DNA from 2 places in the Microbacterium sp. Bi98 genome. Region 1 is predicted to be linked to the other one. Evidence: predicted binding sites of a transcription regulator. Region 1 holds the regulator's gene; the other holds the start of a gene.

Region 1 (3,399 bases):
TCGCCGTTGAGGATGCGCGTGAAGATCGAGGGCTCGGACATGCTCCCAGTCTACTGACCGCAGCACTGCCGGGTCCGTAGCCTGATCACCAGCGGCTGAGTGCGACCGACAGCACGGCGATCGCAGCCGGGCCCGCCGTGGACGTGCGCAGCACGGTGTCTCCGAGCAGCACACGCTCGGCGCCGGCATCCGACAGCTTCGAGAGCTCGTCGTCGGAGATACCGCCCTCGGGCCCGACGACGAGGACGATGTCCCTGCCGTCCGGCTCGAGCTCGGACAACCGCACGGGGGCGGTCGGGTCGAGAAGCAGCACCCGCTGAGATGCGGCGCGTCTCGCGAGGTCGGCGGTCGACGCCGGAGGCGCCACCTCCGGGACCCACGCCCGGTGAGCCTGCTTCGCCGCCTCGCGGACGATCGTCGCCCACCGCTCGCGCCCCTTGACGGCCTTGGGACCATCCCATCGGGACACGCTTCGGCTCGCCTGCCACGGCACGATCTCATCGACGCCGAGCTCGCATGCCGCCTGCACGGCGAGCTCGTCGCGATCGCCCTTCGCGAGAGCCTGCACGAGCACGATGCGAGGGCTGGGCGCGGGGTGGACCGATCGCTCGGCCACGCGCACGTCGACGCGGGACGGAGACACCTCTTCGGCGACGCCGGTCAGCCACACCCCCGAGCCGTCGCCGACCGTCACCGCCTCGCCGACGCGGAGCCGTCGGACGACGGCGGCGTGCTTCGCCTCGGCGCCGGTGAGCGACACGAGGTCGCCGACCGCTGCATCCGAGGAGTTCTCGACGAGGAAGTGGAGTGCCATGAGCGCCGTCCGGATCAGTGCGAACGGAAGCGGTCGCGGAGCTTCGAGAACAGCCCCTGCTGGAACTGCGCCAGCTGCGGGCCCGGTGCCTTGGTCTTCTTCGCGAAGTCCTCGATGAGCGCGCGCTGCGCGGAGTCGAGCCGGGTCGGAGTGACCACCTGCACGCCGACGCGGAGGTCGCCGCGCTGGTTGCCCCGCAGCGGCGTGATGCCGCGGCCCTTGATCGTCAGCACGTCGCCGGACTGGACGCCCGAGCGGATCTCGAGATCGACCTCGCCGTCGAGACCCTGGATCGTGGTCTCGGTGCCGAGGATCGCATCCGGCATCGACACCTCCAGCGTCGCCAGCAGGTCGTCGCCGTCGCGGCTGAAAGACGGGTGCGGGTTCACGGTGACCTCGACGTACAGGTCGCCGTTCGGGCCACCCGCCTTGCCGACCTCGCCAGAGCCCGGCAGCTGCAGGCGCAGCCCGGTCTCGACGCCGGCGGGGATGTCGAGCGAGACGGTGCGACGCGAGCGCACCCGCCCCTGGCCGCCGCAGGTGCCGCACGGATACGGGATCGTCGTGCCGTAGCCCTCGCAGGTGCCGCAGGGCTGAGAGGTCACGACGTTGCCGAGCAGGCTCCGCACCTGACGCTGAACGTGTCCGGAGCCGCCGCAGATGTCACAGGTGACGGGCGACGTGCCCTCCTGGCAGCACGAGCCGTTGCACGTCTCGCACAGCACGGCCGTGTCGACCTCGATGTCGCGGTGCGCACCGAAGACGACGTCGCCGAGATCGAGGGTCACCCGGACGAGGGCGTCCTGTCCCCGTTCGCGGCGTGACCGCGGACGCGCGCCCCTGCCGCCGCCTTGGCCCGCGCCGAAGAAGGTCTCGAAGATGTCCCCGAAGCCGCCGAAGCCCTGGAAGTTGCCGGCGGCGCCGTCTCCGCCGCCCATGTCGTAGCGGCGACGGGAATCGTCGTCGCTCAGGACGTCGTATGCATGCGTGACGAGCTTGAACTGCTCGGCCGCGTCCTCACCCGGATTCACATCGGGGTGGAGCTGACGAGCGAGGCGTCGGTACGCCTTCTTGATCTCGTCGGTGGAGGCGTCACGAGAGACGCCGAGTACCTCGTAGTGGTCTGCCACAATGGCCCTTCTGCGTGTGCTGTTCTCTGGGCGGCCGCGTCAGCGGGCCGCCTCGTCTTCGTCGAGCATCCGAGACAGATAGCGGGCCACGGCCCGCGCCGCCGCGAGATTGCTCGGATAGTCCATGCGCGTCGGCCCCATCACGCCGACTCGCGCCGTGCCGCTGGGGGCGGCGTAGTTGCTGGCCACGATCGATGCCTCGCCGAGGCCGAAGGACGCGTTCTCGGTGCCGATGCTGGCGGCGAGACCGTGGGAGTCCGCCTCCATCTCGCTCATCAGCCGCAGCAGCGTCACCTGCTCCTCGATCGCCTCGAGCAGAGGGTGGATGCTGCCGCGGAAGTCCTGCTCGCGTCGAGCCAGAGTCGCTGCTCCGGCCATCACCAGGCGCTCCTGACGGAAGGCGCCGAGCTCGTCGATGACGATCGTCGCGAGAGCGCGCAATACGACGTCATGACTGTGTGCGTCGTCCGCGAGAAGCGCCTGCAGCCGCTCAGCGGCGTCGCTCACCGCCCGGCCCGTGATCAGGGCGGAGAGACGAGCACGCAGCAGCGCCATGTCGGCGTCGTCGACGTCGACGGGCAGCGGGGCGATGCGCTGCGAGACGCCGCCCGCGTCGGTGACGAGCACGATGAGCAGACGATTCGGCGCCAGCGCCACGAGTTCGAGATGCGTCAGATGCGCGCGCGCGAATGACGGGTACTGCGCCAGCGCGACCTGCCCCGTGAGCTGCGTGAGCACTCGGACCGTGCGCACCATCAGGTCGTCGAGGTCGGAGGGAGCGGTGAGGAAGGACTCGATGGCCGTGCGCTGCGCGACCGACAGCGGCCGCAGCTGGGCGAGATGATCCACGAACACGCGGTAGCCCTTGTCGGTGGGGACGCGACCGGAGGAGGTGTGCGGGGCGGCGATCAGCTCTTCGTCTTCGAGCAGTGCCATGTCGTTGCGGATCGTCGCCGCGGACACGCCGAAGGAGTAGCGGTCGACGATCGATCGGCTGCCGACGGGTTCATGGGTCTCGACGTAGTCCTGCACGATCGCGCGGAGAACCTGGAGGCCTCTTTCGCTGACCATCGCAACTCCCTCCCTCTTGGCACTCACTGGCTACGAGTGCCAATTCTACCCGCCGACGCCGACCACGTGCTGATCCGGCACGATGTCCGGACTCAGCGGTCGCCGATCAGTCGGTGAGCTCACGCACGACGGCATCGGCGAGCAGGCGCCCCCGCAGTGTGAGCTGCACGCGTCCGCGAACGGCAGCGGCCGGGTCGACGAGCCCATCCGCGATCAGACCCGCGACGCGTGTCCTCTTGTCCGCGGCGAGGTCGCTGACGGCGATGCCCTCGCGGATGCGACTCAGCAGCAGGATGCGCTCGAGCGTCGTCGACTGCTCGTCCGGCCGCTCCGTGCCGGCGGCGGGAGACTCCGCTGCGGCGAGCCGCTGTGCATACGCGGCCG
Region 2 (3,399 bases), on a different contig from region 1:
ACCGGGGACGATGCCCTCCTCGACGGCTGCCTTCGCGTTGCGGACGGCGTCCTCGATGCGGTGCTTGCGCTCCTTGAGCTCGACCTCGGTTGCCGCGCCCGCCTTGATGACGGCGACGCCACCTGCAAGCTTGGCGAGGCGCTCCTGCAGCTTCTCGCGGTCGTAGTCGCTGTCGGTGTTCTCGATCTCGCGACGGATCTGCGTGACGCGACCCTCGATCTGGTCTGCCTCTCCGGCACCCTCGACGATCGTGGTCTCGTCCTTGGTGACGATGACCTTGCGAGCGCGACCCAGCAGGTCGAGCGTGGCGTTCTCGAGCTTCAGGCCGACCTCTTCGGTGATGACCTGACCACCGGTGAGGATCGCGATGTCCTGCAGCTGCGCCTTGCGGCGGTCGCCGAAGCCGGGTGCCTTGACGGCGACCGACTTGAAGATGCCCTTGAGCTTGTTGAGCACGAGAGTCGCGAGAGCCTCGCCCTCGACGTCCTCGGCGATGATGACGAGCTCCTTGCCGTCCTGGATCACCTTGTCGACGATGGGCAGAAGGTCCTTGATGTTCGAGATCTTCTGGTTCGCGATGAGGATGTAGGCGTCTTCGAAGACAGCCTCCTGGCGCTCCGGGTCCGTCACGAAGTACGGGTTCAGGTAGCCCTTGTCGAACCGCATGCCCTCGGTGAGCTCGAGCTCGGTGCCGAAGGTCTGCGACTCCTCGACGGTGACGACGCCCTCCTTGCCGACCTTGTCGATCGCCTCGGCGATGAGCTCGCCGATGGCGGGGTCAGCAGCCGAGATCGAAGCGGTCGCAGCGATCTGCTCCTTGGAGTCGATCTCCTTCGCGCTGGCGAGGAGCTCCTCGGTGATGGCCGCGACGGCCTTCTCGATGCCGCGCTTCAGCGAGATCGGGTCTGCGCCGGCTGCGACGTTGCGCAGACCCTCGCGGACCAGAGCCTGGGCGAGCACCGTGGCGGTGGTGGTTCCGTCACCGGCGACGTCGTCGGTCTTCTTGGCGACCTCCTTGACGAGCTCCGCACCGATCTTCTCGTACGGGTCGTCGAGCTCGATCTCCTTGGCGATGGAGACGCCGTCGTTCGTGATCGTGGGGGCGCCCCACTTCTTCTCCAGCACGACGTTGCGACCGCGCGGGCCGAGCGTCACCTTGACGGCGTCGGCGAGAATGTTGAGGCCGCGCTCGAGGCCGCGGCGGGCCTCCTCATCGAAAGCGATGATCTTTGCCATGAGTTTTGTCGTCCCTCCTGGACGTAGACGTTGGGTTTAGCACTCAGAGTGAGAGAGTGCTAACGCCATTCTGGCACTCGACCCCATCGAGTGCAAGCTGCGGGGAGGGACCGCGCGGCGCTCTACGGGGCAGGGGTGTCTGCGGGAGTCTCGGGAGCGGTGGTCGCGCGATCGAGTCCGATGACCACCGTGAGCTGCTTCGCGCCGGTGTCGTTCAGATCGGTGTAGAAATCGCTCTGCTCCACCTGCGCTCCGCCGATGAGGTTCGCGAGGCCGATGGCCGCGAGCTCGTCCTCGTCGGCGACGTAGTAGACCGTCGTCGTCGAGAAGTCCTGGCTCGCGCTGTCGGTCGCGAACACGACGTCCGCTGCCCAGCCGTTGTTGATCAGGACGTCGCGCATCTGCTCGTCGAGCCCCTCGTCCGGGGATGCGTTGAGGATCATCACCGAGTAGGTGACGTCGACGACTCCGGTCTCGACGGGTGCAGGACTGGCCGTGGGGACGGCCTCCGGGAAGAGGCTGATGCGCCCCATCACCACCAGCGAGCCGAAGATGCCGCCGATGATGAGCACCAGAGCGGCCACGAAAGACCAGAGGAGCACGACCCAGCCGTTCATCCCCGGGGCTTCGGCGCGATGCGCTCCGACGCGTCCGGATGATCGGGGGACGTCGTCGAATCGATCTCGGCTGGGCTTTGACACCCCTCGATGCTAACGGCACCGACCTCTGTATCCGCATCGAGCGCCGTCGGCGCGTGGCGGACGCGCGAGTCAGCCGACGAAACCGGGCGTGCGAGCGGCTCTCTGGAATGATCTCGAGTCGCGGATGCGCCGCAGCCGACGCACCAGCATCGGGTCGTACTCGAGGGCGGCCTCCGACTCGATCAGACGTCCGAGGAGCTGGTAGTAGCGCGCGGCGCTCATACCCAGCTGGGCGCGGATGGTCTCCTCTTTCGCGCCGCCGTGGCGCGGCCACGCGGTCTCCAGCGCGAGGATCGCACGATCGCGCTCGCTCAGCTCTCCCAGCATGAGATCAGATTAGGTCGCCGCCCCGCCGATTCCGGCACGCCACTCCCACCATCGCCCGAGTGGGTCGGCGGCTGCGCGCACCTGCCCGTCGAGCGCCACGACGAAACCGGGCCACTCCGCGGCGACGACGGGCGGATCCCAGGCGTCGAGGAGCGCGGGAGGGTCGATGGTCAGCCAGCGCGCGCCGAGTCCCCGGATGCGGTCGACGAGGGCTTCACGGGCCTCCCGGGGAATGTGCACCAGCACGCCGGGAGTCGTGACGACGAGGGCGGCGCCGCGGGGCGCCTCGGCGGCGAGCTCGTCGATCTGCTCGAGCGCGTCGCCTGCGACGAGGTGGGGAGGGGCGGATGCCGCGATGTCGAGCGCCGCCGACACCCGTTGCTCGCGCCCCTCCTCCCCCGGCCACACCAGACCCAGCAGCCAGCGCCGGTCACGCTCGTCTCGCGCGTCGAGCGGCGCGAGGTCGATGCCGGCTCGCCACACCACATCGGGCATCCGCATCGGCGGGAGGGCTCCGTCGACACGGCTCTCGAGGATCACGGTGGAGGGGCCGTCCGCGGGGTCGAGCGACGCGCGCAGCCGCCCGTCCGCGCCCACGAAGCGATACGAGTACCTGTCCGGATAGAGGCACAGTCCTGCGGAGGCTCCGACCTCGAGCAGCGCGATCGGGCCGTCGATCTCCGACAGCGCGGGCAGAAGCGGCGCGAGACGCAGAGGTTCGTTCGTCTGCAGGCGCCGGCCGCTGCACTCGGCCACGATCTCATCGGCGCGCGCGATCACGAACGACCGCCAGGCGCCGTAGCCGACGAGGCCGGCGCCCAGCATCCGTGTCACCGCGAACACGAGCGGGGGCTGCCGTCTGTTCTCCGGAATCCGCGCGAGCACGCCCTGTACCTCGGAGTCGGCGGCGACACCGTCGGCCCACTCGACATACAGGTCGCTGCGCCCCGGCGCCTCCTGCTCGGCGAAACGCGCGTAGCGCTGCTGCACGGCATCCGTCATGGATCCATTGTCTCGTGGCGCCGAGCGCCTCTGAACGCGAGAGAATGGATCAGACCCCCAGGAGGACCGATGTCGTACAGCGTGGACAAGACCGAAGAAGAGTGGCGCGAGGAGCTCGGCGAGGAGCAGTACG

What was found. Region 1 encodes HrcA, which represses chaperone genes, less so after heat shock. Its sites were predicted from a motif close to TTNGCACTCGNNNNNNNCGAGTGCNAA; they were not measured.
Region 2: the regulator HrcA is predicted to act here: its motif matches at 1,273-1,299, upstream of groL (chaperonin GroEL).

What each region holds. Positions count from the first base shown of each region.
Region 1 is NZ_CAKKLK010000003.1:203,176-206,574, reverse strand. Features, by position in the region: gene LQZ85_RS07670 (HIT domain-containing protein) at 1-41, opposite strand, end outside; gene LQZ85_RS07665 (16S rRNA (uracil(1498)-N(3))-methyltransferase) at 86-814, opposite strand; gene dnaJ (molecular chaperone DnaJ) at 829-1,944, opposite strand; gene hrcA (heat-inducible transcriptional repressor HrcA) at 1,984-3,015, opposite strand; gene hemW (radical SAM family heme chaperone HemW) at 3,122-3,399, opposite strand, start outside.
Region 2 is NZ_CAKKLK010000001.1:239,964-243,362, forward strand. Features, by position in the region: gene groL (chaperonin GroEL) at 1-1,236, opposite strand, end outside; gene LQZ85_RS01160 (LytR C-terminal domain-containing protein) at 1,359-1,937, opposite strand; gene LQZ85_RS01165 (DUF3263 domain-containing protein) at 2,007-2,264, opposite strand; gene LQZ85_RS01170 (DUF2332 domain-containing protein) at 2,274-3,266, opposite strand; gene msrB (peptide-methionine (R)-S-oxide reductase MsrB) at 3,336-3,399, shown strand, end outside.